DNA from 4 places in the Ectobacillus polymachus genome. Region 1 is predicted to be linked to each of the others. Evidence: riboswitches for the same ligand, from Rfam matches in the RefSeq annotation. Region 1 holds a riboswitch; each other region holds the start of a gene.
The links. Region 1 has a riboswitch for S-adenosylmethionine ahead of ACM5BR_RS11250 (bifunctional O-acetylhomoserine aminocarboxypropyltransferase/cysteine synthase). Riboswitches for the same ligand answer to the same signal wherever they lie in the genome.
Positions count from the first base shown of each region.

Region 2: it holds a riboswitch for S-adenosylmethionine, as region 1 does, so the genes downstream of both, ACM5BR_RS06405 (YezD family protein) here and ACM5BR_RS11250 (bifunctional O-acetylhomoserine aminocarboxypropyltransferase/cysteine synthase) in region 1, are expected to answer to the same signal.
Region 3: it holds a riboswitch for S-adenosylmethionine, as region 1 does, so the genes downstream of both, ACM5BR_RS05560 (O-methyltransferase) here and ACM5BR_RS11250 (bifunctional O-acetylhomoserine aminocarboxypropyltransferase/cysteine synthase) in region 1, are expected to answer to the same signal.
Region 4: it holds a riboswitch for S-adenosylmethionine, as region 1 does, so the genes downstream of both, ACM5BR_RS13565 (alpha/beta hydrolase) here and ACM5BR_RS11250 (bifunctional O-acetylhomoserine aminocarboxypropyltransferase/cysteine synthase) in region 1, are expected to answer to the same signal.

Region 1 is NZ_JBLREB010000002.1:132,368-140,479, forward strand. Features, by position in the region: gene ACM5BR_RS11230 (MMPL family transporter) at 1-788, shown strand, start outside; gene ACM5BR_RS11235 (hypothetical protein) at 1,095-1,274, shown strand; gene ACM5BR_RS11240 (FHA domain-containing protein) at 1,296-1,991, shown strand; gene ACM5BR_RS11245 (YolD-like family protein) at 2,042-2,344, opposite strand; SAM riboswitch class I at 2,608-2,712, shown strand; gene ACM5BR_RS11250 (bifunctional O-acetylhomoserine aminocarboxypropyltransferase/cysteine synthase) at 2,807-4,108, shown strand; gene metA (homoserine O-acetyltransferase MetA) at 4,089-4,994, shown strand; gene ACM5BR_RS11260 (homoserine dehydrogenase) at 5,423-6,718, shown strand; gene thrC (threonine synthase) at 6,718-7,776, shown strand; gene thrB (homoserine kinase) at 7,773-8,112, shown strand, end outside.
Region 2 is NZ_JBLREB010000001.1:1,243,910-1,252,021, forward strand. Features, by position in the region: gene ACM5BR_RS06360 (NAD(P)-binding protein) at 1-171, opposite strand, end outside; gene ACM5BR_RS06365 (sirohydrochlorin chelatase) at 140-898, opposite strand; gene cobA (uroporphyrinogen-III C-methyltransferase) at 900-1,676, opposite strand; gene ACM5BR_RS06375 (DUF3906 family protein) at 1,692-1,901, opposite strand; gene ACM5BR_RS06380 (nitrite/sulfite reductase) at 1,906-3,522, opposite strand; gene cysC (adenylyl-sulfate kinase) at 3,561-4,151, opposite strand; gene sat (sulfate adenylyltransferase) at 4,164-5,312, opposite strand; gene ACM5BR_RS06395 (inorganic phosphate transporter) at 5,309-6,376, opposite strand; gene ACM5BR_RS06400 (phosphoadenylyl-sulfate reductase) at 6,379-7,092, opposite strand; gene ACM5BR_RS06405 (YezD family protein) at 7,200-7,316, opposite strand; SAM riboswitch class I at 7,422-7,526, opposite strand; gene ACM5BR_RS06410 (cysteine hydrolase family protein) at 7,613-8,112, opposite strand, start outside.
Region 3 is NZ_JBLREB010000001.1:1,094,428-1,102,539, forward strand. Features, by position in the region: gene ACM5BR_RS05555 (CsxC family protein) at 531-1,304, shown strand; gene ACM5BR_RS05560 (O-methyltransferase) at 1,526-2,107, opposite strand; SAM riboswitch class I at 2,207-2,313, opposite strand; gene ACM5BR_RS05565 (MgtC/SapB family protein) at 2,579-3,280, shown strand; gene ACM5BR_RS05570 (hypothetical protein) at 3,456-3,614, opposite strand; gene ACM5BR_RS05575 (DUF1657 domain-containing protein) at 3,930-4,133, shown strand; gene ACM5BR_RS05580 (YhcN/YlaJ family sporulation lipoprotein) at 4,331-4,723, shown strand; gene spoVAC (stage V sporulation protein AC) at 4,746-5,222, shown strand; gene spoVAD (stage V sporulation protein AD) at 5,223-6,236, shown strand; gene spoVAE (stage V sporulation protein AE) at 6,242-6,589, shown strand; gene ACM5BR_RS05600 (DUF1657 domain-containing protein) at 6,601-6,807, shown strand; gene ACM5BR_RS05605 (DUF421 domain-containing protein) at 6,816-7,685, shown strand; gene ACM5BR_RS05610 (thioredoxin family protein) at 7,689-8,015, opposite strand.
Region 4 is NZ_JBLREB010000002.1:607,133-615,244, forward strand. Features, by position in the region: gene ACM5BR_RS13555 (oxidoreductase) at 1-587, shown strand, start outside; gene ACM5BR_RS13560 (GTP pyrophosphokinase) at 741-1,427, shown strand; gene ACM5BR_RS13565 (alpha/beta hydrolase) at 1,463-2,248, opposite strand; SAM riboswitch class I at 2,318-2,420, opposite strand; gene ACM5BR_RS13570 (GNAT family N-acetyltransferase) at 2,624-4,162, shown strand; gene ACM5BR_RS13575 (YitT family protein) at 4,282-5,175, opposite strand; gene ACM5BR_RS13580 (DUF3920 family protein) at 5,509-6,003, shown strand; gene ACM5BR_RS13585 (MGDG synthase family glycosyltransferase) at 6,092-7,204, opposite strand.

The DNA of each region.
Region 1 (8,112 bases):
CATTAGAGAGCGCAGACTTCCAGCAGGTATTTGATAAATATTTATCAAAAGATAAACAAGTTGCAAAGTTTGATGTGGTATTAAAATACAATCCATACTCGAACGAAGCTCTGCAATCGACGAAAGATATTCAAGATGCAGTGAAACGTGGCTTAGCAGGAACGGATTTACAGGATGCGAATATCGGGATATCCGGTGTATCCGCTATGTCATCCGATATGTTAGCGGCGTCAAATAGTGACTATACACACACCGTTATCTATATGCTAATTGGGATTGCGATTATTTTAATCCTATTGCTTCGTTCGCTTGTGATGCCATTGTATTTAATTGTTTCATTACTATTATGTTTCTTCTCTTCACTTGCCATCAATCAAGTCATTTTCGTGAATATACTAGGATATGATGGGATAAGCTGGACGATGCCATTTTTCGGCTTCGTGCTTCTGATGGCACTAGGTGTAGATTATAGCATCTTCCTTATGGACCGCTTTAATGAGTATAAAGGAATGCCGGTGAAGGATGCGATGCTTCTTGCAATGCGTAATATGGGACCGGTTATTTTCTCAGCCGTTATCATATTAGGAGGAACGTTTGCTGCGATGGTCCCGTCTGGGGTTCTTTCTCTTATGCAAATCGCAACCATCGTATTATCAGGCTTACTGCTATACGCCTTCGTGTTCCTACCGTTCTTCATACCTGTTATGGTGAAGCTATTTGGACGTGCAAACTGGTTCCCATTTGATCGGAACTTGCCAACTGAAAAACAGAATGATATAGGGAAATAAAAAAGGTAGAGAGATAACAAAAGTACCTCCGTTTCATTGTGAATCGGAGGTATTTTCCTATTCTAGTATAGGATGCTTTATCCGCGATTTATCGCTATTCATATCAGACGCAGCAAGGGTTAATCCTTATCTTAATGTAATATTTATCCCCTCTTTAGAAATAACTCGGCATCACTCCACATATTGCAAAAGCTTAACCAGTAATTTTTTGAAAATTATTATTGAATTATCATTGTTTTTCTATTGAGGCGATCGTGTATCTTTCATACAATGCTAGTAAACGAGGTATTGTAAGGAGGGGAACAAATGCGTAAAATAATGATTACGCTGATTGTTGTTCTAACTATTGGACGTGGATGGGAATGGTACATACAAGAAACATCTACGACGCCGTTTCCTGAAGAATCTCGATCTTTAAGTGAAAACGACATGTTAAGTCATCCTATACACATCGCCCAGGAGTTAGAACTTCATTTCGATAATTGAAGTATTAAGGATGAGTAAAATATGAATCAAATTCAAAATTGTCATAAATTGATTTTAAAGCAGGGTGATTCGTATCAGGCAGGTGCGTTTATTTATTTAGATAAACCGCAAACTGTGATAGGGCGTGTGAATCCTTCGTACGAGCCGGATTTCTCTATTCACAATCAATTTGTTTCACGTAAACATTTCGTCATTTTTATAAAGGAAGGCAAGATGACCATTCAGGATTTAGGAAGTAAGCATGGAACAGAGTTAAATAGAGAAGCACTGGTTCCATTTGAAATATACCCATTAAATGACTCGGATACGATTACATTAGCGAATGGGCTCATCGAATTACAGCTGGAAAAAGACTATGATGAAACGATGGAAATTCCAGGAGAACTCCTTGCTTATCATTTACATAAGGACGTACTTGAAATGGATGATATCGCGCAAACCATATATCTTCAGGATACTAGCATCAAATTATCACAAAAAGAGTATGCTTGCTGTAAAGTAATGGCGAATCATTTGAATGAGTTTGTTAGCAAGCAGCAGATTATTGCTGCTGTTTGGCCTGAACGGACATTATCAGATAATGTATATGTCGGAACAGAAGAGATGAATTCGCTGATTTATCGTCTTCGGGTGAAAATAAAAGGATATTTAAAAATTGAATCGGTATTACGAAATGGATTTAGAATGTCTAGAAGCAATTCGCATGATATGGAATAACAGGCGCACGCGGGTGCGCCTGTTATTTATTTCGCTGCGTAAGACCATGGTCACCATTCTTTGCATATTTCTAGGTGTACGACAGCTTCCGTAAAAATATACCGAGCTTTACCGGCTGTATCAATAATATGTAGGCATTGCTGCCTTTCATTGTAATGATGAACACGTCCTGTTAAATGGGAAATTACGCCATGATGACGATAATCAAAGGATACATACTGATTATGTTCCATTGCTTCACAAATCATGATTTCGAAGCTGATGTTTGTCTCCGGTGTAACGGATCGTTCTAGATTGCCTCCAGATTCATAATGAAAGACTTCGCCATTCCACGCCTCCTGATTACACTTCACAGAAATCGCTCCTTTTAATCGAACATTTGTTCTTATTTTACCTTTTTTTATGGGGATTATGCAAGTGATTGTTGAAAGTTATATAGTCCTAGGAACCTTGCAAAAGTATTTCGTGATTTAGTATTTACAAGCATCGTGTAAGAAATCGAATATATCTTTTTTTCTTTGCTTACGGAATAGTCAGAAAAAATAATATATCAAATAATTCAGAAAATATATTGACATAAGGTTAATAGTTATATAGAATGTAAATAATTTCATATGTCTTATCGAGAATAGGTGGAGGGATCAGGCCCTTTGAAGCCTTGGCAACAGCCGTAAACCGGAATTGTGCCAAATCCTGCAGGTTTTGCTCTGAAAGATAAGAGATTACACAGTCATGTGCGAATTCGGGCTGCTTCTTTTACCTTTTTGGGTAGGAAGCAGCCCTTTTAATTTAAATAAAGAGGAAGGGTGAACATGATGGGAGAAACATGGAACAAGGGAACGATTTGTGTACAGGGAGGCTATACGCCTAAAAATGGAGAACCACGTGTGCTGCCGTTATATCAAAGCACAACGTATAAATATGATACACCTGAGGATTTAGCAGCTCTATTTGATTTACGTGCTGAAGGTTATATTTATACACGAATTGCAAATCCAACCGTTGCAGCTTTCGAAACGAAGCTAAGTCAGCTCGAGGGCGGCGTTGGTGCTGTAGCAACCGCTTCTGGTCAAGCAGCGATTCAATTAGCAGTATTAAATATCGCTGGAGCAGGCGATCATATTTTGTGCTCATCTACCGTTTACGGAGGTACTCACAATCTATTTGCTGTCAGTTTACGTAAGCTTGGCATTGATGTTACATTCTTTGATCCAGAGCTGTCGGTAGAAGATATTGTTAAACTTGCAACAAGCAAGACAAAGCTCCTTTATGGCGAATCAATCGGTAACCCTGCTATTAATGTACTAAATTTTGAAGTATTTTCAGCGGCTGCAAAAGAACTAGATATTCCGCTTATCATTGATAATACGTTAGCTTCTCCGTATTTGTGCCAGCCATTTGCTCATGGAGCAAATATCGTGGTTCATTCAACTACGAAATATATTGATGGGCATGCAAGCTCAGTAGGCGGAGTCGTAATTGACGGCGGAAACTTTAACTGGGATAACGGAAAGTATCCAGAACTTGTCCTGCCAGATGAAAGTTATCACGGCGTGCAATATTTGAAGGACTTCGGAGCAGCTGCCTATATCGTAAAGGCACGCGTTCAGCTTCTTCGTGATTTTGGTAACTGTATTAGCCCATTCAATGCCTACTTAACAAATATAGGCCTTGAAACATTACATTTACGTATGGAACGTCACAGCCAAAATGCGCTAGCGATAGCAAAATGGCTAGAAAAGGATGAAAGAGTAAGCTGGGTAAGCTATCCTGGCTTAGAAAGCAGTAAATATTATGAGCGCAGTTCAAAATATTTACCTAAAGGTGCAAGCGGCGTGATTGCCTTTGGTGTAAAGGGCGGCATAGAGGCAGCTTCTGACTTTATTAAAGAATTAAAGCTTGCAACGCTTGTTACCCATGTAGCAGATGCAAGAACACTTGTCATTCACCCTGCTAGTACAACGCACCGTCAGCTTACCGAAGAACAGCAACGCGGATGTGGTGTTACACCTGATTTAATTCGTCTATCGGTAGGGATTGAAGATGTAACCGATATTATTGCTGATTTAGATCAAGCTTTAGCTGGAGGAAAAAAATATGCCAATAATCGTGGATAAGGATTTACCAGCACGTAAAATCCTGCAAAACGAGAATATTTTTGTGATGACGAAGGAGCGTGCCTCCTCGCAAGATATTCGACCGTTGAAAATCGCGATTTTAAATTTAATGCCTACAAAGCAGGAAACAGAAGCACAGCTGCTACGCCTACTTGGAAATACGCCGCTTCAAGTTGATATACAATTGTTACACATGGAATCACATACATCCAAAAATGTATCGCAAGAACATCTCACAAGCTTTTATTCTACCTTTCGCGAAGTGGAAAATCAGCGATTTGATGGCCTCATTATTACTGGTGCTCCTGTAGAGCTTCTCCCATTTGAAGATGTCGATTATTGGGAGGAACTAAAACGAATTATGGAATTTTCCGTTACGAATGTAACATCTACCTTGCATATTTGTTGGGGAGCACAGGCAGGCTTGTATTATCATTACGGCATACCGAAATATACACTTGAAGAGAAGATGTTCGGGGTGTTTGAGCATGAGCTGCAAGGAGATTACGTGAACCTGCTACGAGGCTTTGACGAACAGTTTTATGCACCTCATTCACGACATACCGAAGTAAGAGCGGAGGATATTGCCCGCGTGCCAGAGCTGCAATTACTTGCGCAATCAAAAGAAGCAGGTGTACATCTTGTAGCAGATAGCGGAGGGAAGAATATTTTTGTCCTAGGTCATAGTGAATATTCACGTAATACGCTAAAAGGAGAATATGATCGAGATCAAGACAGGGGACTATCTATTGCAGTGCCGAAGCATTACTACCGTAACGATGATCCAAAGCAAACTCCATATGTTACGTGGAGAAGTCACGGTAGCCTGCTCTTTTCTAACTGGTTAAATTACTACGTCTATCAAGAAACGCCTTATCAAATATAAAGTGAAACTTCCCTCGGTGGGGGGTTCTCTCATCCCCCACCGAGGGTTAGCAAAGGCCAATTCGGACTTTTATGGGCAGTTGTCCCCCACTTATCCTTCTTCGATTTCTCAAAACCTTGAAGTGAGGGTCTTACTGCCCGTTAAAGCGGGATAAAGGGCCAGAATCAGATAGGTGAAAGCAGTTTCCACACTGCTTTCACTTTTTTCTTACAATCTGATAAGAGAGCTATAGATGAAAAGGCCGGCGGGTTAATATAATAGGCACAATTTTTTTCTGAAATTTCATAAAACGTTGTTTTTTAAATTTTCAACTTATATAATTGCATATAAAGTGAACATTTATAAGTAGTTATTCTTATGGGAATATATTACATTCTGATAGATTGTTAGAATGGATAAACATTAGATAGAAATAGGGGTGGACGATCGTGAAAGAGATAAAAGTAGGATTGTTAGGACTCGGCACCGTCGGTAGTGGTGTGGTCAAAATTATTGAGGATCATCAAGACCGGTTACGTCATCAACTAGGTTGTCCTGTAAATATTGCAAAGATACTTGTGAAAAATATAAAGAAAGAGCGGGACGTCCGCATTACCCCGACGATGTTAACCACTGATGTAAATGACATCATTTATAATAAAGATATCCAGATTGTAATTGAAGTTATGGGTGGCATAAAGGAAGCTCGTGAGTATGTACTTACGGCGCTAAATAATGGAAAGCATGTAGTGACTGCTAACAAAGACTTAATGGCCCTGCATGGGGCAGAGCTTCTATCTGTAGCGAAGGAAAATCATTGTGATTTATTTTACGAAGCAAGTGTTGCCGGGGGGATTCCAATCCTTAGAAGTATTGTAGAAGGCTTCTCATCTGATCGTATTAAGAAAATGATGGGGATTGTGAATGGTACGACAAACTTTATTTTAACGAAAATGTCGAATGAAGGAAAAGCCTACGAAGACGTATTAAAGGAAGCGCAGGCACTTGGCTTTGCAGAAGCAGATCCATCCTCCGATGTAGAGGGTCTTGATGCTGCTCGTAAAATGACAATCTTGGCATCGCTCGGATTTTCAACTAAGGTGGAGCTTTCAGATGTAAAGGTGAAAGGTATTACTTCGATTACAGAAGAGGACTTAGCTTATAGTACGGAGCTTGGATATACGATGAAGTTAATCGGTATTGCCAAGCGCGATGGTGAAAAGCTAGAAATTAGCGTGGAGCCGACATTACTTCCTAATAGCCATCCGTTAGCATCCGTACAAAACGAATTTAATGCCGTGTATGTCTTCGGCGAGGCCGTAGGAGAGACGATGTTCTATGGACCAGGTGCTGGGAGTTTACCAACGGCTACATCCATCGTATCCGATCTTGTAGCTGTTATTAAAAATATGATTCTTGGTGTCACAGGAAATAGTATTGTAACAGCACAATATCCGAAAATATTGAAGGGTGATCATGAAGTGTTTACAAAGTATTTCTTGCGGCTACATGTGAAGGATGAAATAGGAGTTCTTGCGAAAGTAACCACCCTATTCTCTCTAAATGAAGCAAGCTTTGAGAAAATCGTTCAAATGCCTCTTGAGGAAAAAGGAACTGCTGAAATTGTGATTGTTACACACCGTGTAGCGCTGTCAAATTACAATGCACTATTAGCAGCATTGGAAGCAGTAGAAGCGGTGAAGTGTGTGAAAGCAAGCTATCGAATCGAAGGAGATGAAAAATGATGTGGAACGGTCTTCTATCACATTATAAGGAATTTTTACCAATAACAGAACAAACACCTAATCTTACATTGAATGAAGGAAACACACCCCTTATCCATTTAGATACACTATCGAAGGAATGGGGAATTGATCTATTTGTTAAGGTAGAGGGGGCAAATCCTACAGGATCCTTTAAGGACCGCGGCATGGTAATGGCGGTTGCCAAGGCGAAGGAGGAAGGAAGCGAAACGATTATTTGCGCTTCAACAGGAAATACCTCCGCTTCCGCTGCTGCTTATGCAGCGCGCGCAGGCTTGAAATGTATCGTTATTATTCCAAACGGAAAAATTGCTTATGGAAAACTGGCTCAGGCGGTTATGTATGGAGCCGAGATTATTAGCATTGATGGAAACTTTGACCATGCACTGCAAATGGTCCGTAAGCTAAGTGAATCGTCTCCGATTGCACTTGTAAACTCCGTTAATCCGTACCGTATTGAAGGACAAAAGACATCTGCATTTGAAATTTGCGATGCCCTTGGGGCGGCACCTGACATTCTTGCCATTCCAGTAGGGAACGCTGGTAATATTACGGCTTACTGGAAGGGATTCAAAGAATATAATGATAAAAAAGGAACGGGCCTTCCGGTTATGAGAGGCTTCCAAGCTTCCGGGGCAGCGCCAATTGTTCGCGGCCATAAAATTGATAATCCTGAAACGATTGCAACGGCAATCCGTATCGGGAATCCCGCAAGCTGGGATAAGGCAGTCGCAGCAGCGAATGAATCGCACGGCAAGATTGATGAAGTTACGGATGACGAAATTTTAGAAGTGTATCAATTGATTGCACAGAAGGAAGGCGTATTCGCAGAGCCGGGCTCTTGCGCTTCCATTGCAGGAGTGCGAAAGCAGGTACTTTCTGGTGAGATTCCTCAAGGAAGCCGCGTCGTAGCCGTCCTTACAGGAAACGGCTTGAAGGATCCGAATACGGCTATTGAAACGAAGCATATTAAGCCTGTTGTTCTTCCAAATGATGAGGAAGTGGTATTTGCACATATTAAAGGAGTGGTCATGCAATGACATCCAGTCCCATGTTCACCGTACAAGTACCAGCTAGTACAGCAAATATAGGACCAGGCTTTGACTCAATCGGACTTGCGGTGGACAAGTTTTTATGCGTTCGCGTTGCACCTTATACATCTTTTAGATGTGAAGCAAAATCAGCGATTCTTCAAGATACGCCGACCGATGAAAGTAATTTATTGTTTCAAACAGCGATTGATGTTGCAAATAGGTATGATCGCACCCTTCCATTTTGCAAACTGGAAGTATCCAGTGACATCCCGCTCGCTAGAGGATTAGGAAGCAGTGCCTCTGCCATTGTGGCAGGCATTGAAATAGCAAATGAGCTTTGCA
Region 2 (8,112 bases), on a different contig from region 1:
CTGCACTTTGTTTTGATCAACAAGACTTGCTAGGCGAGAGTCAAGCTCAGGACTAATAACCGTAATAGCAGCACCCTCTCTTAGTAGCGATTGTATTTTAAAATAAGCTACCTTTCCGCCCCCTACAACACCTACTTTCTTATCTTTCATACGAATCGTAATGGGATACACAAACCTCACCTCCAATTGCTTCCTCAGTACGCTGCCTGAGTACATCTACTAATCTAGGATGATAACCTAAGATTGAGCATAGCACAATATTCCTTCTACGTAACTGCTGTATTGTCTGCTCTATTCTCATCATAAGCTTACCAGTAAACAACAAATACGGAACAATAAATACCTGATTATGCTGGTTCGATAATACTCGCTCTAAGCCTTCTTGAAAACTTGGCTTGGCTGCTGCTAAATAACACACGTCTACCTTTTGGAATGGATAGGCATTCTCTACTAAAGATGCAATATGCTGCAAGTCTCTCCCTACGTCAGGATCGCTACTGCCTCTTCCAACAAGAAGTACGATAGCATCGCGTTTGATTCTTTCTTTACCTATTCTATCTAGTAATATAGTAGGAATTTGTTCATGTACACCAATGGGTCTCCCATAGGAAATAGAGACTTGTGGGTATCTGTTTTGCAATGCCTTTAACTCATTTGGAATGTCTTGTTTTGCATGTATTGCCGTTAGCAGTAGAACAGGAACGACAGCAATTTTCGTTGCTCCTCTTTCTATACAACGTGCAAAGCCTTCTGCAATAGAAGGATGCTCTAGCTCTAGAAAGCATATTTCTTGAAGAGACACATTCACTGCCTTCATACATTGCTTGATAAAAAGCTTAGCTTGCCTCCCAGCTTCTTTCACTCTACTTCCGTGGCATACATAAAGAACAGCTTGCATGTTATAATGCCTCGCCTATAATATTAGGCTGCGGCGGCTCTTGCATGAACCATTTGATTTTCTCACGAAAACGAACAACCTCACCAATAATAATCATACTCGGATTTTGCACAGCTTCCTTTTGGGAAATCGTGACAATTGTTCCAAGAGTTCCAGTAATGGTTCGCTGATTGATTGTAGTCCCCCATTCAACAATGGCAACGGGTGTATTCTCATCTTTACCATAGGCTAACAATTGGCCGCATATATAAGGAAGATTACCTACTCCCATATAAATAGCAAGTGTATCAATTCCGTTCGCTAAACTTTCCCATTTCGTTGCCTCTTCCTTCCCGCTCAGGCGATGACCGGTAACAATAGCAAAGCTAGAACCTACCTCCCTATGGGTAACTGGAATGCCTGCATAGGCAGAGGCGGCAATCCCGGCTGTAATACCTGGGACAACCTCAAACATAATCCCGTTTTTGGCAAGCACCTCTGCCTCTTCTGCCCCTCTTCCGAAGACGAATGGGTCTCCGCCCTTAAGACGGGTTACAATCTTCCCGTTTTTCGCATGCTTTACGAGACAGGCATGAATTGTTTCCTGCTGCATGGTATGATTATTCGGCAGTTTCCCACAATAAATTAAATCGGCAGTTGGCTTTGCATACGAAAGCAGTTGTTGATTTACAAGACGGTCATACAATATTACATCCGCCTCTCGAATACACGTCATTCCTTTTACCGTAATTAAATCCGGATCGCCCGGCCCTGCTCCAACAAGATACACCTTCCCCATGTGACAATCCTCCCATTAATTTTCCATTTCGTCTATTACAAATCCAGCACTTCCTCGCACCCGTTTCTTTTCATATAACGTAATATCACAAATAATTGGCAAACGCAGGAAATATTTTTCTAGTTCAACTTCTACTGATTGAAATGCCTTTTCTTCATTTTCAGCCACAATTACAACGGGAATAACCTTATCTTCTGTTTTCACTTCAAATCGATACAATTCCATCTTTTCACACCGTTACTTCTTCTAGAATTTGATTAAGCTTTTCTTGCAGTGGTTGAATCCCTACGCGGCCAATAAATTGATAAAAGGTTTCCCCCGCTTGCTTTTCGTCCTTAAAGAAAGTTAGAAAGGATAGCAATACGTCTGGCAATTCTTCCCCACTTATTTTTCCTTTAAGCTTTTCATTAAACTTCCCACCATCTATAAGCGTTCCTCCCACATACAATTCAAACGCCTCAACTAATCCTTTCTCTCCTTTCATCTTTACCCCTTGCAAGCCGATATCTGCTATTTGTCGTTGACCGCACGAATTCGGACAACCAACCATATGAATACGAACCGGGACATCAATCGTCAATTGCTCATCCAAATAAGTGGCAATGGCGCGAAGACGGTTTTTCGTTTCTACTAATGCAAGATTACAATATTCGATTCCTGTACAAGACACCGCGTAGCCGATAAAGGATTGAGGTTTCGTTGTAATATTTTGAAAGAATGACAGCCGGGATAGCTCCTCTACCTTTTCTTTTGGTACATTAGGAATAATAAAATTTTGTGAATTACACGTTCTTACATCACCATTTCCGTACTTTCTAGCAAGTGCTGCTATTTCAAACAGTTCCTTTGTATGCAAGCGTCCTACAGGAACATGAAAGCCTGCATAATAATAACCCGCTTGCTTTTGTTCATGAATACCATAGAAATATCCTGCGTTCCATCCTTTGGATGCATCTTCCCCTCTTGAAGGCAGAGGACCGGTATATTCAAACAGTTTTTCTTTAAATGTATCCACTCCCCAGTCTGCAACTAAAAATTTCAACCGCGCATAATGACGTTTTTCGCGATAGCCGTAGTCACGGAAAATGGTTGTAATCGCAATCGCCACATCCTTTACTTGTTCAGGAAGAACAAACACATCTAGTAACCTTGCTAAATAAGGACGTGCAGACAATCCCCCGCCAACCTTTACGTTAAATCCAACTACATGTTCTCCATCTAATTCCTTTGTAGCTGGAATAAAGGAAAGACAGTTTATTTCCGCATTGGATGCATTACATACATTCGCACTAATAGACAACTTATACTTACGAGGTAAATTCGAAAACTCTTCATTCATTTGGAAATACTCATATACTTCCTTTACGATAGAAGTTGTATCAAACAATTCATCCTTATCAATGCCAGCTAGTGGATTTCCAACGATATTTCTTGTAATATCTCCGCAAGCACCAGCACTTGATAAGCCAACGCGCTTAAGGCGTTCAAATATATCCGGGATCTCCTCAATTCGTAGCCAGTGAAACTGAATTGCCTGCCTTGTTGTAATATCAATGACATCTCGGCCATAATCACGAGCTATTCCTGCTAGCGTTTCAACTTGTTCATTTGATAAAATGCCAGATGGAATATTTACACGCATCATAAAGTACCCGTCTTCTTTCGGGCGCTGTAAATACAGTCCCGCCCACTTAAAGGAATCCCATTCCTCTTTCGGTATAGAATCGAAACCGTTTTGTGCATAAAATGGAATATCATTAAAAATCTCCAAGCCATCCTTTATTAATTTCTTTTTCTCTGATGCATGTAAATTCGGACGATCCTTCCATATTTTTTCGTATGCCATCCTTTTCTCCCCCTTATTTTCTATTCATACCAACTTCGTTATCTTAGTAATCCTTTATCATGTAAGTACTGAATCATCTGATCTACACATTCATCCACACTACTTTTATGCGTTTGAATTGTAATTTCTGGATTTTCTGGTTCTTCGTATGGAGAGTCAATTCCTGTGAAATGCTTTACCTCACCGCTTCTAGCCTTTTGATAGAGACCCTTTGGATCACGCTTTTCACATTCTGCTAGCGGACATTGAACGAACACTTCAATAAACTCTTCCGGTCCAAGAAGTTCCCGTACATAGTTGCGATCTTCACAAAAGGGAGAAATGAATGCCGTTAAAACAATCGTGCCGCTATCGACAAACAACTTTGCTACTTCTCCAATACGGCGAATGTTTTCCTTGCGATCATGCTCAGAAAATCCTAAATCTTTATTAAGACCGTACCTGATGTTATCTCCGTCTAACACATAACAGGAATGTGATTCAAATAATTTTCTAGCTAACGCATTTGCAACAGTTGATTTTCCCGATGCTGATAAGCCTGTAAACCAAAGGACGAAGCTTGAATGGCCATTTTTCTTCCGCTGCTCCTCCCTTGTGATAGATGCTTCATGCCATGTTAAATTCTTCATCTAATTTCCCCCTCACCGTGAAATTTCCTCTTGCTTTATACCGCGAATGAGTACTTCTACGACTTCCTTTCGGCTAAATGTACTCGGTGGTATTTCGCCGTTACGGAGCATAGTCCGTACCTTTGTTCCCGACAAAATAATATGATCCTCAGATCCATGAGGACATGTTTTGGACGATGTCATCGCTTCGCATTTTGTACAGTAAAAGCTGTGCTCGAAGAAAAGCGGCGTAATACCTAGCTCTTCTTTCGTGAAATTTGCAAAAATCAATTGCGCATCATATGTTCCATAATAATTTCCAACTCCTGCGTGATCACGCCCAACAATAAAATGCGTGCAGCCGAAGTTTTTGCGAACAATAGCATGGAAAATTGCCTCGCGTGGGCCTGCATATCGCATTGCTGCTGGAAAAACAGCGAGAAATACGTGAGACTTTGGATAATAGTTTTTCAAAAGCACTTCATAGCTCTCCATCCGAACATTAGCTGGGATATCATCCGATTTTGTTTCGCCGACTAATGGATTTAGAAACAATCCATCAACAATTTCGAGTGCTGCCTTTTGAATATATTCGTGGGCACGGTGTACCGGATTTCTTGTCTGAAAGCCAACTACCGTATTCCAGCCAAGCTCGGCAAACTTCTGGCGGGTTTGAATGGGATCTAAGCGATAGGAAGTAAACGTGTCCTTTGGTACCTGATGAATAAGAAGGATAGACCCTCCAACATACACCGGTGAACGTTCCATCAATTTTTTCACACCCGGATGCTCTTCATCCGTGGTTCTATAGATAAGCTCTGCTTCCTTTTGTTTATTAGGGGTGTAAATATCTTCAATTTTAATAGTTCCGTATATAACTCCATCCTTTACTAGCTTTACTTCTTCACCCACTACTAACTCTTTCGCCTTATCTGTCGATACAGGAAGTGTGATTGGGATACTCCACACTGTCCCACTAGCTAATCGCATCGTTTCCACAACGGCGTTATAATCTGTTTCTGTTAAAAAACCAGTAAGCGGGCTATATGCTCCTGTGGCAATTAATTCAAGATCACTAAGTGCGATAGCATCTAGTTCAACTTCCTTTTGTAAATGTGCTACGTTACAGCCTTCCTTAATACGATTAATTAATGTTCCTCCGTGGGGTACAATTTGACTCATCGAATGATTCCTCCCATTTCATTTTTTTTGTGTCGTTTTTTTTCCTTTCCTAGGCTTGCAACTCCCAATGTGGCAAGTATGCCAACAAGTACAATGAATATATAGTAAAAATCCTTTTCCATGATTATTTTGATGAAGGAATACGAGAGTATCATGGAAAGAAACGGCGCTACAATCCACATCCTTAACATTTGGGATACAGCTTTTTTTCGAAATACATGTACTCCTTGTGACAATCCCATTCCAATCATGGCGGATGATGTAATTTGAGCAATCGGTAAAGGAATCCCAAACAACGCCGCACCAATGACGAGACTAGAGCTTGTTGATGAAATCGTAATGCCTTCCAATAGCGAAACGGATGTGATTTTCTTTCCGTTCGTCTCTAGTACTCTCGTTCCTAGTAGAAATGCTCCTGCTGCAACCGAAAGACCTCCTAATAGGGTTGCTGAATTCAAAGGTAGTAAATGGGCACCAACTAATGGGGCAATTGCATTCGCTACATTTTTCATACCGGCTGAATAGGCTTCAAAAAATCCTGCTACAATGACAAGTACTTTTAATATAGACCTCCATTTACCTATTTCTAAATGCGGATACTTGGAATTAAAATAATGAATTAGCATGCCCGCACCATACGTAATCGTACACGCAACAACAGGAGTTACAAACCAAAAAGATACGATAAATAAAACCTTACCTACATATAAAACATTGTAGGCAATTCCTACCCCTACAACCGATCCCACTGTTATTTCACTTGTTGATAGGGGGATGCCAAGAATATTTGCTAGTAATAACGAAACAGTAGCAGCTAATAGGGTTATGATAACTACTTCTATCGTAAATACATTTTCAGGAATAATGCCTGAGCTAATTGTTTTGACAACCTTCTGTCCACCAAGAATGGAACCTCCAACTATGGCAATACCGCATAATAACAGTGCACCATACTTGCTCTTAATCGCTCCGGATGCATAGGTTACTCCCATTGATGCTGCTGCCCCGCTTGCTCCTATGTTAAGAGCGAACAAAAACGCCATTAGAAACGCGGTCACAATCATATTTAATCCTCTCCCTTATGATGAAGACCACATTCCGTTTTCGCAATGCCAGCCCATCTTCCAGATCGCGAATCTCTGCCTTCTTGAACAGGTCGCGTACACACTTCACAACCTATACTTGGATATCCTTGGTCATGTAACAGGTTATATGGCAAATGATGCTCATATACATAGCGCCATACATCCTTATTCGTCCAATGAATAAGAGGACAAATTTTTATCGAATGGAACTTATGATCTTGATTAATAAATTGCACATGCTGTCTTGTTGAAGATTGCTCTCTGCGAAGTCCGGAAATCCAGGCTTTCCCTTTTGATAAGACCTCGCGAAGCGGTTCTATTTTTCTTATCCCACAGCAACGATTAGGATCCCGATTCCATAATGCGGAGCCGTACTGTTCTCCCTGCTCTTCTAAGCTTAGCTTCGGTGTTTTCATTTCAATTTGTAATTGCGGAAAGCGTTCCTTTACTTTTTCAATGGTTTCGTACGTTTCTTGAAAATGTAGATTGGTATCCAAAAACACAATGCTTGCATCTGGCTTTACTTGCTGAATGAAATCAATAAGGACAATACCTTCAATACCAAAGCTACATGCGTACACAACGTCATCGCCATATTGCTTATAAGCCCACTGCAAAACCGCAAGTGCTCCTTTGCTTTCATCTTGATTTGAAAAAGAAATATCACATTCTTCCCACGTTTCATACGTCAGCATCGTCATTCTCTCCTTTTCTCGTGTAACATACATATGCCAAATAAAAAAGGCAGCCTATCCTGTAATAGATAAGACCGCCTCTAGTTTCTCTAGTCAGCTACTGTATGTTATTTAAATCGGACTTTTTCACTCTTCTCCAATTGAATGACTTTTCCATCCTGTACGACAAGTGTGATTGATCCATATTTCATTGTATCTAGCATTGTTTTAATGGTGTCTGTCACTCGTTTGAACTGTTCATCTGCTACCACAACAGCAAACCCCCTTTTATTCCCAATTAAAAACAAAAAATCTTTTCCATTTCGAAAAGACTGTTGAGGTAACGATATACCTTATCTTTCAAAATGGGCCCATTTTGCTGGAAGTAGCACCTTGCCTATTAGCAGGTTGCCGGGTTTCATCGGGCCAGTTCCCTCCACCGCTCTGGATAAGTTTTTTATAATTTTACCACAATTCAAAAAATAATCAATCTAATTTTTTCAATATGTTTAATGGGATATCCCCTCATGCCCTTTCTTTCTTAGATAAATATATCATGAAGCGTACAGACATTGATTCCCTCCTTTACGAAATCATGACAGATATTTTTTTTCTTCTCCAAACTTGCACTTGCAATTGCATCTGCTATAACAGTTACGTACATACCTTTCTTTTTTGCTTGGTGCGCAGTACTTGTAATACTCGTTTCTGCCAATAGGCCGACTAATATGACATGAGAAATATGATATTCCCGCAAATGAATAACTAGCCTTTTACTAGAAAAAGCACTATGCTGTTTTTTTGTAAATACGAGATCATTTATGATTTTCACATGGTAATCCAGCATAACGCTTCCTTCGGTAGCTACCATATGATTTCGATTCCACAAATTAGCTTCAAATGGTGTTACGACATATAGAACCATAATATTGTGATGATTCGCCTGTTCAATTGCCCTATTTATGGTATGAACCCAAGCAGGTGGATCATTATATTCTATAGGCGTTACAGCATTTATATAATGACGTTGCATATCCATGA
Region 3 (8,112 bases), on a different contig from region 1:
ATTTGAACAACAATAATTAATAATGTGGGGCTCAGCCACATCTCCATCAAGCTAAGATACCAAATAGGCCACGCTTTAAGCACAAAAGTAGATACCTGCATTTCTTTATCAACGAAAATAGATGGTTTATCGACGAAAATTACTACTTATCGACGAAAACAGAATGTTTATCGACGACTTTTACCCTTTTATCGACGAAAATGGAATGGTTATCGATTTTTCGTGTTTTATCGACAAAAACCATTACTAGACGAATGGCAGTTCTGAGCAAAAAAGGAGCCCTGGAATACGTTAACAACGCTTTTTCCGAAACTTCCCCTCCCCACTTTCATTATATATCGGAATAAACATACATATCCAACAAGTCCGAGTCAAAGATAATTTATTTAATGATATATGCTTAGAAAAGCCCGTTTCTATAAAAATATATTAATGTCTATTATACATGTCCACTTCTTTAACCATGAAACAGAATACTCTAATCCTGTAAAAGCTTTTACAAAATTATAAGGAGGGAGGAATTTTTTGGTATGAATGAAAATAATCAAGTAAATCAACCCATGGACCCCCCAGGACCTTGTACAGTAAATACAACACCTCTTAGTTCATTTACGAATATAAATACTCCCACAGTTACTGGATTCGCTGTTACGGCATTTATTAAGGTTCCTGTTGTTACGGTAGAGACAACAATCCAAATTCCTTTAGAGGCGACGATTACCCTTACGCCTGCAGCAACTGAAATTAAAAGAGTGAAAAAAAATGTATTTCTGGATCAAGTGAAACTTATTCCAGTTGCATTTACTCGTATTGATGAAACTGACTTTTTTAACGTGAGAAGAGCTAAATTATTTGTAGCAGGGCATATTCGAAAAAATATTGAATATACTACGTCAGGGAGTAGCGCTGGATGTACTACAGCACTTCAAGATAGAGTGGTCGATATTAATTTTTCTGGTTTTACAGACATATTACATTTTAACAATTTTCCAATCATCGGTATTTCTGAAACTGCCGAGGCTAATTTCCTTAGTGAAACAAACAACTTAAATGCTCGTTTGGATAAATTTTTCTTCCAAAATCTTGTCAAATTCAATGAACAGCCATTCGGTGAGTTAGTAGCTGCAAACTTCTTTGAACTTGATTTTTCACCAACGGTGGCAACTCCTGAGGCACCTTTTAGCACGTTGACAGAAAAAATCGTCCTGGAACTTACTATAAAAGTATTACAAAATCAGCAGCTTGCCATTGAAGCTGTTCCAGTAGTACCTAGGCTTGAGGGACTCACTCCTCCAGCATCTTAATGGAGTTTCCTCAACATATTTAAGACAAAAAGGATCCGTTTCTTTTAAACAGGTCCTTTTTGTACTTGCGTTTAAATGCCATATATGTGTGAATGTCTTATAATAGATACTCATTCTTTAAGACAAACGCAAAATACATAGCCTGCTGCTCATTATACTTTCTATACCCGTTTATGTACTGACTCCTTTTTATCTGGTGAAGGGGTTTTTATACGAACCGACTACTCCATTGTCTTTATCGCTAAAAGAATACCTGTTGCCCAATCTACTTCTGTTATGACTAAATCTCTTCTTTCTCTTAATTTATTAAGAAGCTTAGGTGCTTTAATTCTGTATTCCTCAGGTACACTCCTATCCGGAAGTAAATCATGAATGACGTAAAATCCTCCTACGTTTAAATGGTCTAATGTCTTATCCAACAGTTCAAATTTCCCTGGCCATGTATCTGCAAAAATAAAATCGAATGTCTCTTCCATATTTCGAATAAATATTGCACCGTCCTCACATCGAAAAGAAATTCGTTTATCATTCCCTAAATAGGTTTTTGCAATGTCTAACAATTGCGGATTTATATCCACCGTTATGAGCGTACTATCCCCATCCATTCCATCTACAATCCATGCTGCGGATGCACCAGATCCCGTTCCAAGTTCTAAAAATTTCCCCTTTGCTTTTGATGATGCTAATCCTTTTAGTAGATACCCCGTCTTTGGGTCACAAGATTGATGAAATCCCTGTAATTTCGAATGTTCTACAATTTTATCGTAAAGGCTTAGTGATTTCATCAGCGTCTCTTTTTCCATTTTACATAGCCCCTTCCATGAATATTCCTAAGATTCAAGTTATAAAACAAAATAAAAAGTGGCCTCTTTATTAAGAGGCCACGCGTTCACGGATTCGACCTCTTATCTCCCAAAGCATTTGCTCTGCTGGAATTAGCACCTTCCTAACGATATTAGGGGTTGCTGAGGCTTCAAAGGGCCAATCCCTCCACCTCTCTAGATAAGAATTCATATTCAATACAGATATAATTGGATATACTATACAATTAAGTATAATTTATAATAAATCGTTTTGTCACTTTCGTCAATCTGATACTCTACGATTCGAATAACAATAATTAATAAAGTGAAACTCCCCCCTCGCCATTTCCGTTATGCCCTAAACTTGGAATACAGTTGACGTTACAGGACTTATTCGTTCATAATACGTATATTGATTACAAAGGTAATTTCTATCTATCTTACCTATATTTTTCTATGGAGATGAAGCAAATGGCGTGGCAAGATATGACAATTCGGCTGCTTGTAGCTATACTTACCGGTGCATGTATCGGTACCGAACGACAATGGCGTCACCGAATGGCTGGAATACGTACAAATGCTCTTGTTTCCCTTGGAGCATGTTTATTCGTCATTTTATCGGTTATGTCAACAGGAGATAATAGTCCAACTCGAATTGCCGCACAAGTAGTGAGTGGCGTCGGCTTTCTAGGCGGCGGTGTGATCATACGAGAAGGGTTTAGCGTTCGCGGATTAAATACAGCTGCTACTCTTTGGTGTTCTGCAGCCGTTGGTACATTAGTTGGAGCAGGATTTATGAAACTGAGTATTATAGGTGCAATTGGCGTAGTATTAGCAAATGTTCTCCTTCGTCCTATTGCGTTATTCATGAATAGAAAATCAAAGGATCAGTCGCAAGAAAATCTCTTCTATGAAGTGAATATCACTTGTCTACATGAACATGAAACCGTTATACGTACTGCTTTATCTAAAATGATACTTTCAGAAGGAATAGCCTTACAAGAACTGTATAGTGAGGAAATTGAAAGTGGAAGTAAAGTATCCATAATGGCTTTGCTTCATAGCGATCAGTCGAAAGCCCTGCTAATCGAACAAATTGTTAGTAAATTAAAACTTGAACATGATATTATCGCAATTGGATGGAAAACCCTTTCAGAGCAAGAAGGCGATTAAGATGAACATCCGTTATACTTTGTGATCCCTTTCATATCTTAATCCCCTTACTGTCTGCGATAATAACAAAATAGCGAATTCAAAAACAACACCATCTGTTTTTTTCAGATGGTGTTTTCTTAAATAATAGTTTTTAGGTCTTGCGTATTCAAATTTTCCTAATCCTACATTCCTCTTAATACACTTGATATACATAGCCATACATATCATACGGATAATACGGATATGGATAACCATAACCATATCCAGGTGTTAGCAATGCCCCCGTCGCTAATCCCCCAAAGCCTCCGAAAAACGGACGACCAAAACCTCCTATAATTCGCTCATCACTCATTGCTTGTTTCCCTCCTTTTCATTCTTGCATGTTGTATACATAATTACGTTATTCTGGACAATTGTAATAGGAATAGGCAATTTTCTTACTACTACATGAAAAGGACAAGAGAAACAAACCTATTAATATTCGTTTTTCACTACATAGTATCTTTTGCAAAATCCAGACGAATATACTATAAACTCCTCTATACAATCATCTGGTTTTATTTTCCACTTTTACAACTATCCAAATGGAATATTTTACAATTATAGATTTACCAAGAAACGTACATTCTATATTTGACTTTAAATTCACGTAAGGAGGAATTGACGAATGACAGTAATTAATCAATTAAAACAAACGGTTTCTGGATTAAAAAGTGCACAAGCTAGCCTTGAAGGATTTGCACTTGCTACTGATAACCAACAAGCAAAGCAAACCTATAAAAATGCTGCTCAGCAGACCCAAACGGTCATTGATACTTTGGCACCGCGTGTACACGATGTGGAACAAGAAGAGCCGCAATATAAGGCCTAACTTTCTTAAACCATTTTTCGCTTATGGATTATGTATTAATTTTACAAATTAAGAAAAAGGGTGATACATCATCACCCTTTTTCTCCAACCTATCCTGCTATCCTATTACGAAATGGACTGATCGTATGTTAAAAACAAAGCTGCTCCCGTGCTGCGTCATATTTCTACTGTTACCAAGCTTCTTATTAGGATGTGCGATGCAAAAAGAATATAAAACTACAAAAGAAAAAAACATACAAGTATCCAATGTAAGTACAATCGATGACCAATCCCCATCTATGCAGGCGCAAAAACAAATATCTGCCATTAACGGGATTGTAGACGTAAAGGCTGTAAATATAGGAAATAATCTTTATGTAGCTGCTAAACCTACTCAATTTAAACGATTACAATTAAACTCATTGCGAGATGAAATTTCAAAGCAATTAAAGGCATCCTTTCCTACCTACCAATATCACATTAGCTTAGACAGTAAAATTTATAAGTTGGTAGGGCAGCTGCAGAATGATGTGAATAAGAAAGAAGTTAACGCTGTTGTAATTGCAAAAAAAGCAAAAAAAATCGAGTCGGAAATGAATTCTGATACATAACGAATTGGAATGGTGATAGAAAATGGCAAGTAAACAAAAAAATATGACACCTGTGCAGCAAGAATATCAAACGCTCGCAAAGGAGTATGAAACAAAACGACCCATATTCAAAAACTGTGTCAAAGCATTTTTTGTTGGCGGGTTTATCTGTTTAATCGGTCAGTTTATAGCAACATTTTATACAAACTTTTTTGACTTTACGGAGCGATCTGCAGGTAATCCAACAGTTGCAACTCTTATATTTATTTCCATGTTACTAACTGGATTTGGTGTATATGATCGCATTGCACAGTTTGGCGGTGCAGGTACAGCTGTTCCTGTTACTGGATTTGGAAATTCTGTTATTTCCGCTTGTATTGAACATCGTAGTGAAGGATTTGTCTTAGGTGTCGGTGGAAATATGTTTAAATTAGCTGGTTCCGTTATTCTATTTGGAACTTTTTCAGCATTTGTAATTGCTACGATTAAAACCATATTGATTCATTGGGGAGGGTTTTAAATGCAGCTAGGGCATCAAACATGGCATTTTCAGAACAAGCCTACCATCCTCACAACTGGTGTAATTGGTGGTCCATTTGAAGCGAATGGAAAGATAGCTGAAGATTTTGATGCCTTGCATGAAGATCTATGGCTTGGTCAAGATTCATATGAAAAAGCACATCGAGTGCTGTTCGAGGAGGCTTGTAAGCGTGCAACGGAAAAAGCAGACATGCGTACGCAGGATGTTCATTTTTTGCTTGGCGGGGATTTAATTAATCAAATTACTCCTACTAGTTTTACAGGACGTACATTGGGAATCCCTTATTTAGGTCTGTTTGGCGCCTGTTCTACTTCAATGGAAGGTCTTGCTTTAGGAGCTCTCATCGTGAATAGCAATTGCGCAAATTATGTGTTAACAGGGGCTTCAAGCCATAATGCTGCTGTTGAAAAACAATTTCGCTATCCCACTGAGTATGGCGGACAGAAACCACCTACTGCCCAATGGACAGTAACGGGAGCTGGTGTCGCCTTACTTAGCAGTCAAGGAGATGGGCCGTATGTAACAACCGCTACAGTAGGAAGGGTTGTAGATATGGGATTAAGTGATCCATTTAATATGGGTGGAGCAATGGCCCCTGCTGCTGTAGACACTATTATTGCTCATTTTCGTGATCGTCAAATTGATGAAACATATTATGACTTGATTGTAACAGGAGATTTAGGACGTATCGGAAGAGAATTAGCACTTCATTTACTAAAAAAGCAGGGATACTCTATAAAAGATGAACAATTTCAAGATTGTGGTTTATTGATATATAGTGATGATCAGCCCGTAATAGCAGGAGCAAGTGGACCGGGATGTTCTGCTACTGTTGTCTATGGTCATTTATTAAACCGAATGAAAAGTGGAGAGATATCAAAAATGCTCGTCGTTGCAACAGGCGCTTTGCTTTCTCCCTTAACATTTCAGCAAAAGGAAACGATACCGTGCATTGCGCACGCTGTATCCATTGAATACGGAGGTGAACATTAATGGCAATGTTTATTTCAGCATTTGTTGTTGGAGGCTTAATCTGCGTGATTGGTCAGCTCTTATTTGACGTTGCCAAGCTAACACCTGCTCATACTATGGTAATTTTAGTCGTAACTGGGGCTATATTAGATGGCCTTAACTTATATGAACCATTAATTGACTTTGCTGGAGCTGGAGCTACCGTACCTATCACGAGCTTTGGAAATGCCCTTGTTCACGGAGCAATGGCAGAAGGTGAAAAATACGGTCTTGTAGGTGTCGTAACAGGAATGTTTAAAGTAACGAGTGCCGGTATTTCTGCAGCAATCATTTTTGGTTTTATCGGTGCACTACTATTTAAACCAAAAGGATAAGGAGTAATAGGATGACAATTGTAACTGACATTAAAACGTGTTTAGCAAATGTAAAAGGGGCACAATCTAGTTTAAGCTTATTATCACACCATACTGTCGACAACAACGCAAAACAAATGTTTCATGAATCAATGCTCGAATTAGATGATGTAATTTCCGATTTACAAAAAAGAATATCCCACTTAGAAAAAGAGGAACCACAATATAAAGGGATGTAAGAAAGGAATTGATTTTCATGCCAGAATGGATAGTAGTAATCATTCGATGCTTTAGTATTTTAGCTATTCTATTCTTCATTACAAAGCTGCTAGGAAAAAGGCAAATATCACAGCTTTCCTTCTTTGAATATATTGCTGGTATGACAATGGGAGATATTGCTGCAGAAGTATCAACCGGGCTTGAACAAAACTATATACACGGTGTACTTAGTATTGCTGTGTTTTCCATGATTCCATTTTTAGCAGGCCTACTTGCACTTAAAAGTAAAAAAATGCGCGATTTTTTTGAAGGAAAGGCTACCATAGTAATTAAGGATGGAAAAATACTTGAGGACAATTTAAAGAAAGAAAAATATACGAGTGATGAGCTGTTAGAACTACTTCGCAAAAAAGATGTATTTCGTGTAGCAGATGTTGAATTCGCGGTATTAGAAGCCGCAGGTGAGCTTAATGTACTGTTAAAAAAAGAAAATCAGCCTATTACCCCATCTCTTTTAGGATTGCAAATAGCACAAGAGAAGGAAACACACACAGTTATCATGGATGGAAAAATATTGGATGAACCATTAACAGCAAGCGGCCACAATCGAAACTGGTTAATAACTGAACTTAAAAAGATGGGCGTCGCCCTAGACAATGTATTTGTTGGACAAGTTGATACCTATGGACAATTTACAGCTGATCTATATGATGATAAATTACAAGTCCCTTCTTCTCAAGAAAGACCGTTGCTTCTAGCAATGTTGAAAAAATGCCAAGCGGATTTAGAGTTGTTTTCCCTTGCTACAGAATCTCATGCAGCTGCTGATATGTATCGGAACAATTCCTTGCGTATGGAAGCCATCATCAATAAAATATCTTACCTTCTCAAGGAATAGATTTTATTTCCCAATCATTTCGTATAATCGTTCTAAATCTCTTTCAAACTGTCCGAATACAACAAATCGAGATTCTCTCAACATTTCTTTACCTTTAAAGAACACAATTAATGTAGGCGCAGTAAAAACAAGATATTCTCCAGAAACTCTCGGTGTTTCTTCTAAGGAAACAAGGATTGATTTTACTTTTGGAAAACGCTGCAACATGTTTTCCGTTTGTGCTAATACTGCATCACAAACGGAGCATTGTGCAGTTTTAATATAGAGTAAACATAATTGTTCATTAGAAATAATTTCCTTTACTTCATCGATATTTGTTATTTTATTCATTTTCGCATATACTCCTTCTTTTTAACTACAACTATAATCCTTCCTTATTATTGTACGATATACGCTTTCAAACAGGAAATATATTGACTTCTTTACA
Region 4 (8,112 bases), 470 kb from region 1:
TTCGTCCGAATGTACGGGATCGCTGGAGAGAAAGAGCAGAACGAGGATCCGGCATGTTATATGATCTAGGCGCTCATTTAATTGACCAAGCCTTGCATTTGTTTGGCATGCCGCAGTTTGTGATGGCAGACGTATTTGCCCAGCGTAAAGGCGGACTTACTGATGATTATTTCCATATTATTATGGGCTATGAGACCTTGCGTGTTTTGCTTCATTCTGGTTCAATTGTAATGGGCCAAGGACCAAAATTTCTAGTACATGGAAGCAAAGGAAGCTTTATTAAGTACGGATTAGATGGTCAAGAAAGCAAACTGAAGGCTGGAGAAAATCCAACAAAAAAGGACTTCGGTAATGATGATCCAGAGATGTATGGACGCCTTATAACGGAAGAGGACGGGACAGAAACCCTGCAACAAATTGAAACGGTACCTGGCAATTATGCCGCCTACTACAGAGGAATTTTTGAGCATATTCGTTTTGGAAAGCCCAATCCCGTTACGCCAGAGGAAGGCTTACAAACGATTCGTATCATTCATGCAGCTATGCAAAGCAGTAAGGAACGCCGTGCTATCCAGTTACAAAACTAAGCTTTGGGCGGATAACTCAAAGTTAGTTTCACTTTATCTTTCTTCTTTGCAATCTGTTTGTCATGAACTAGTCATATAGATTTCATGAAAAGTTCATAAGAATTTGATACAGTATAAGTAGTATCAGAAAATAGAAGAAAAGGTGATACATGTATGCGTCAAATGATTCAAGAACAAATTGCAGAATGGAAGAATTTTTTATTTATATATAAATTCGCATTAGATGAAATAGATACAAAGTTAACCATACTAAATGAAGAATTTCAATTTGTACATCAGCATAATCCAATTGAACATATTAAATCGAGAATTAAGAGCCCTGAAAGCATCGTCAACAAACTGGAACGCAAAGAGCTAGAGATAACAGTAGCGAATGCAAAAGAACATATTCATGATATTGCTGGTGTTCGTGTTACGTGTTCCTTCGTTTCGGATATCTATGAAATTTTTGAAATTATTCAGAGCCAGGATGATATCAATATTTTACGGGTGAAGGATTATATTCAGCATCCAAAGCCAAATGGCTATCAAAGCTTGCATCTTATTGTGGAAATACCAGTGTTTCTTTCAACACGAACGGAGCATGTGAAGGTGGAAATTCAAATTCGAACGGTAGCGATGGATTTCTGGGCAAGCCTAGAGCATAAAATTTATTACAAGTTTGATAAGACGGTTCCGGAGCGGCTGACCAATCAATTAAAAGAAACTGCGGAAATGATTCAATATTTAGATGCAAAGATGAAACGAATTAAAGATGAAATGGAACAAATAAAGGGTAAAGAGGAGCAGGATTCTCCTAGTCAGCAACTAATCGGAAGATCTATCTTAAACCTCATGTAACAAAACGAGCATCGGAATAATCCGATGCTCGTTTTTTAGATGGTTGATGTGTTAAGTTTGCGCCCGCAAGAATTCAGAAGGCTTCCTTTCCCTTCGATGAATTGCCTGCAGTAGCTTACAATGAGGTCCTTATCAAAATCCATTGATGCAACATGGTAGGAATTCATTAGAGGAATAGATTTTTTTTCGGTAGAGCCAATCGTATCATAGACTTGATGTGCAGATGAGGCAGGGACGACATGATCTTCTACCGAATGAAGCAGTAAGACAGGACAGAGAACGGATGATAGGCTTGTTTTTGCATCCTGTATAAAGCGAAGGAGCTGTCTAATAGATGACACAGGAACTGTATCGTAAACAATCTCATGCACAGAAGAGTCTTTCGTGTCTGGAAGTGATTCATCAATATATTTTGGTGAGCTTGTAGATTCATAGGCTTCATAGCACGGAACCGAGAATGCAGCATTAATGGTAATTACGCCAGCAAATCTATAAGAACTGGCGAGCGTGAGGGCGAGTGTGCCGCCCATAGATTGTCCGACAATGTAAATGTACTTACAATGCTTTGCAAGGCGTTCATACCCTTCCTTAAGGCTTTGCATCCAATCCTCGTAGCAGCATCGCTCCAAATCCTTGTAATGCGTACCATGTCCCGCCAACCTAACTCCTAAAACAGTATATCCACTTTCTGCAAGCCTTTCTCCAACGTATCGCATGCTTTGTGGTGTGCCATTAAATCCGTGCGAAACTAAAATACCAATGTCATTGCCTGCAAAGAAAAATGGTTCTGCTCCTGATAGTATCGAATATGAGTTTTTCATATGCATATCCTCCTTATTAACAAAATAAAAAACTCTCTCTGCTTTTGGTTGCAAAAAGAGTTTCCTCCATTTTTATCAACCAAAGCAGTTGCTTTGCTGGTAGGAGCACCTTTCCTAAAGGAGGTTGCTGTGAAGTCATAGAGCCAGATCTCTCGTTCACTCTTGATAAAATTACAAATATTCATATTGGTATAGTTGGTTTTATCCTATCATCTCTTTTCATGAAAGTCAATAAAGTGATTCGTATTCATTTAGATGAAAAGTACAATTCTAGATCTCATGTAATCCTCCCTTTAATTGAGGTATACTAAGAAATGGAATGTAGTACACCGTTCTCAAAATTCTTTTTTGAACGGAATAAAAGGAGTATATAGTATGTCTGATCAATTGGATTTAAAAAAATTCGAGAAGAAGATTCTAATTCGTAATATTGAAAATAAGGATATCGATAGTATTATTGCTATGCAAGCTTCTTGTTTTCCAGGAATGGATCCATGGACAAAGGGGCAATTAGAGAGCCATATCGTGCATTTTCCAGAAGGACAATTTTGTGCAGAATTCGAAGGAAAAATAATAGGATCTTGCTCTAGTTTGTTAATTAACTTTGATGAATATGATGATCGCCATACATGGGATGATATTACAGATAACGGTTATATTACAAATCACAATCCGGATGGCTACAATATGTATGGAATTGAGGTTATGGTACATCCTGAATACCGTCGTATGAAAATTGGCTATCGCTTGTATGAGGCGCGTAAGGATCTAGCTCGCATGCTGAATTTAAAGAGTATTATCATTGGCGGGCGGATTCCTAATTATCATAAATATGCAAATACCTTATCTCCGAGAGAATATGTAGATGAAGTCATTCATCATAAAATATATGACCCCGTTTTATCCTTTCAAGCATTAAACGGTTTTATGCTGATGCGAATTAACCCAGGATACCTTCCTGATGATAAAGCATCGAAGCAGTATGCTACCTTGATGGAATGGAATAATGTGGATTATCAGCCGAATACAAAGCGTTATTATAAAACTTCATTACCAGTTCGAATTTGTGCAGTCCAATATATGATGAAGCAAATTCATTCCTTCGAAGAATTTGCAACGCAGGTAGAATATTACACTGGTGTTGCTTCTGATGCGGGCTCTGACTTTGCTGTATTTCCAGAAATATTTACAACCCAGCTGATGTCGTTTATGCAGGAGAAGTCTCCAAGCCTTGCAGTTCAACGGATTAGCGAATATACCGAGGACTATATTAACTTGTTTACTGATTTAGCTGTGAAATATAACGTCAATATTATAGGCGGCTCCCACTTTGTCGAAGAGGATGGGGAAATATTCAATATATCCTATCTATTCCGCCGGGATGGAACGATTGAGAAGCAATACAAACTTCATATTACACCAAATGAAACAAAATGGTGGGGAATTAGTGAAGGCGACGAAGTGAAAGTATTTGATACGGATTGTGGGAAAATTGCTATTCAAATATGTTATGATATCGAATTCCCAGAACTGGCTCGCATTGCAGTCGATAAAGGAGCTCGAATCATTTTTACGCCGTTTTGCACAGAAGATCGTCAAGGTTATTTGCGTGTCCGCTATTGTTCCCAAGCACGCGCAATCGAAAATCAAGTATATACGGTTATCACAGGCACAGTCGGAAACTTGCCACAGGTTAAAAATATGGATATTCAATATGCTCAATCAGCCATTTTCTCGCCGTCTGATTTTGAATTTGCACGCGATGGTATTGTCGGAGAATGCAATCCAAACATTGAAATGGTTGTTATAGGAGATGTTGATTTAGAGATTTTGCGAAGACAGCGTCAGTCTGGTACGGTGCGTCAGCTTAAAGATCGTAGACGTGACTTGTATTCGATTCATTATAAAAAGTAAGGAATGTTTTTATTCCTAGATGCTAAAGAAAAACCGTTAGCTAGCACCTTATATTTCAAAGATGCTCTAGCTAACGGTCTCTTTTTATTATAAAATTGGATTAATTATCCATTTTTACTTCATATTCGTTTAAATCGGCCTACTACCTCAACTGTTTCGGTAATATTAATAAACGCAGTTGGATCCACCTCACGAACGAGTCGCTTTACTTCACCTAATTCGTAACGGGTGATAACGGTGTAGATGACTTTCTTCACATGATCAGTATACGCTCCGACAGCATCTACCATCGTGATGCCGCGAATGCATTGATTGAGTAATGTTTGTTTCACAGCTGCACCTTGTTCTGTCACAATCATAACTGTTAATTTAATATGCTTCGTATGAATCGTGTCCGTTACTTTACCAACAACGAATCTACTAATCAATGTGTATAGTGTAATATCCCATCCAAAAATAAATCCAGCCACTACTAGCAGTAAACTATTAAAGATAAAAATAAGCTCACCAATCGAAATATCTCTGCGTTTTGCTACCAATAGTCCGATAATATCAAAGCCCCCAGTAGAGGAAGCATATCGAAATATGATACCAGTTGATGCTCCGCACAAAATACCACCAAAAATAGAGGATAATAAGATATCATTCGAAAGCTGTTGTACGGGAATAACTGCCATGGCGATAGTTGATACCGCAATAAAATAAATAGTTAAATACGTAATTTTTTTCCCTAAATATTTATAACTAAAATAAAATAAGGGAATGTTTAACATGAAAATCAACGTTCCTATATTGGCATGTGTGAGATACCCAATAATCATCCCGATTCCTGCAAAACCACCACTAATCATTTTGTGAGGAATAAAAAACATATTCATTGATATTGCATATAGAATAGAGGCAATGAATATGACAGCCAGCTGAATAATAAGCTCTGCGTGTCTTGTTTTCAAGATGGGTAAGGATAAGAAAGATGTCTCAGGAACGAAGTCGGCATCGCCTAAATGCGCCATAAAAATTGTCATCTCCAAGTTCTTTTTTTAAAGATTAAGAAAGAATATAGTTTTAGAATTTTCTAGCGAACGATGTCCGCTTTTCATTCTACAAGACGAGAATAAATCTTTTTGCCAGTTAACACAACTACTTTTCATTAAGGCGGAATTATTTTAATCTTCATATAATTTTTGAAAACCCTTTCAAGGAATTTACGTACAGAATAGGAAAGATTTTTTTGCATCGTTTTTACTAAAAATCAACCAAATTGTGAAACATAATTGTATGTGAGATTTTTTTTTTCATAATATCGGAATCCACTCGTACTTTGCTAAGAAGGAAGGAGAGATCAGATGAAGTTCTCGCTGCATAAAGAATATATGCAAGTCGAAAACTGGTATGTGATTGATGAGGATTTTCCGTGGGAGATTGGGCAAGTAAAAACTGACATTATGTCTTTATATCCGCACTACGATGCTCCTGTTATATTCTGTGATACTTGTGATGCCAACGAAATATTGCTGGCGCTTGGAGAAGAGGAGGAGGAATTTCTTCTTCCTATGAATGGCTTCTACCATCTAGGAAAGAAAATTATTTTTATTTTTGCTTGGGATACTTACGAGCAGCTGCTTGTTACACTTCTTCATGAAATTCATCATCATATTGAGTATCAGAGCAAACACGGACAGAAACGATTTAAAATGGAACGCTATCTTCCATACGAAGCGAGAACGATGGAGCGTGATGCTAGGGACTTTGCGAGGGAGAAAATGATGCTATATGTACCGAAAGTAAACAGAGCGTATCATGCAAATGATCCATTCTTATTAAAAAAAGAAGATAGATGATTCTATCTTCTTTTTTTTACTATATATAAGGAAGAAATAAACCGTATGATTGCTGATGCTAGGCCAAGTATAGGTTGGATGCTTTCGCTTATGCAAAGGATTGCAGAATGTCTGTTACGATTTGTTGAGAACTTTCATGACGATGCAAATGATTTAAAGCTTGGCGCATTTCTGTTAGTTTATTGGAATGATTTAATAGGTACAGTGTTTCTGTAACGATGCTTTCTTTATCTCGAACAGTAACGGAAGCGCCGATTTTACAGAAGTAAAGTGAATTTTCATTTTCTTGGCCAGGTACTGGCTTATATAAAATAGTAGGAAGATTTGTCGCAATCGATTCCGATAAGGTAATGCCGCCTGGTTTTGTAATCATAATATCCGCTAACTCGTATAATTCGTGAACATCATCGACATAGCCAAATAATTTCAACTGATTATCATAACGGCTTTTTAATTTGCTTAATTGATTGTAAAGCTTTTGATTACGGCCGCATACAATAATCATTTCCATGTCACTGCGGTCTAAGAGCTGGGATGCAATCCACTTTAAATCTTTTACAACCCCTTGCGCACCTGCCATAATAAGAAGCTTTTTCTTATTTGGGTGTAATTGATATTTCTGTAATAGAGAAGAGATGTCTCGCTCCGTTTCAAATGCTTTGCGAATCGGAATACCGCTGACATAAATCTTTTCTGCAGGAATACCGCTTTGAACAATCTTTTGTTTTACATCTTCCGTAGCAACATAATAACGATCAATTTCAGAATGTACCCAAGTACTGTGCAGGCAATAGTCTGTTACAACAGTATAGATACGAAATTTATTTTGCGATTTTCTTCGCCATTCAGGTACGGTTCCTACAGGGAAAGTAGTAATGACAATGTCAGGCTGCTTGGATTGAATAATGGTCTCCAATTGTTTTTCGCCTAGCTTACAATACAGCTTTCCAGCTTTCGTAGTGTACATTTTATTCATACCATAGAAAAACATTTTATAAAGGGAAGAACCAATCGAGAAAGATTGCTTGTATAAAAATTTCGCAGCTTCATTCCAATACGGATAAGCTTCGGCATATAGGTCAAAAATTTCAACAGTGCCAATTCCAAATTCCTCAAACGTATGTTTTAACGCATGAGATACTTGGTTATGGCCGTTCCCAAAGCTAGCTGTAATGAGTAGTACTTTAGGCTGTGCTCTCATTTTGTCCTCCTTGAAGGATTTGAATTATAGTGTTCATGATTCATTGTATAGCAAAAAGCTAAAGAAATTGTAACATAATCCTTAAGAATTTCTGAAGATTTCCATAAACTTGCTATTTTATTCAGGTATTGCTTATTAAAACGTGTATATCTAATAGATAGAATAAAAGACTTTTTCTCACTCTAGCTTGTATAAAGGGAGGAGAAAAGTCTTTTTATAGTATGCTAACGAAGGCTGCTTGTTCAATAACATATGGATAACTTGGTTCTTTTTCATTTTATGAAACGTCTCACAAGTATATGTGAATTTCAGTTTAGATGATGAAATAGATACACTTAGTTGTTTCTTCTAAACAAAAAATCTATATAAATATACTACATGATGTTCATACAAGTGGGAAGAAAAAATTATAGGAAATTTTCCTACCTATCTGTAGGGACATACAGGTTTTCACGCTACCTTATGTTTTTAGAAAATGAAATGGTAAATATTGTGTATAAAAAAAGCGAAAAAATATGTAATTTTGTATTGCTCTAAAGAATTCGTTGTGTTACATTAATGTTACAAAAGTTACAGGAGATAAGATTACGTAACAGAATCTTGATAAATTCTAATAAACATTACAAAAATAAAACCGTGAGGAGAGCGAGAAGCATGGAAAACGAACAAGTATTAGTAAGCAAAAAAATGGATTGGATTGGATATGGTGGAGCAACAGCGGCACTTTCAGCTATTATCGTAGTGTTTTCTGTTCTTTTCGCTTAATAAATAAATCTCATTTAAAAATAGAGCGTACAATTCAAAGAGGCGACCATTTGGGTAAGCCTCTTTTTACATTCTCTCATCTCTTGCGTTACAATGAATAGCGAGTGAGTAGTAGCACTGAAAGAAGAATAAGGAGGAATTAA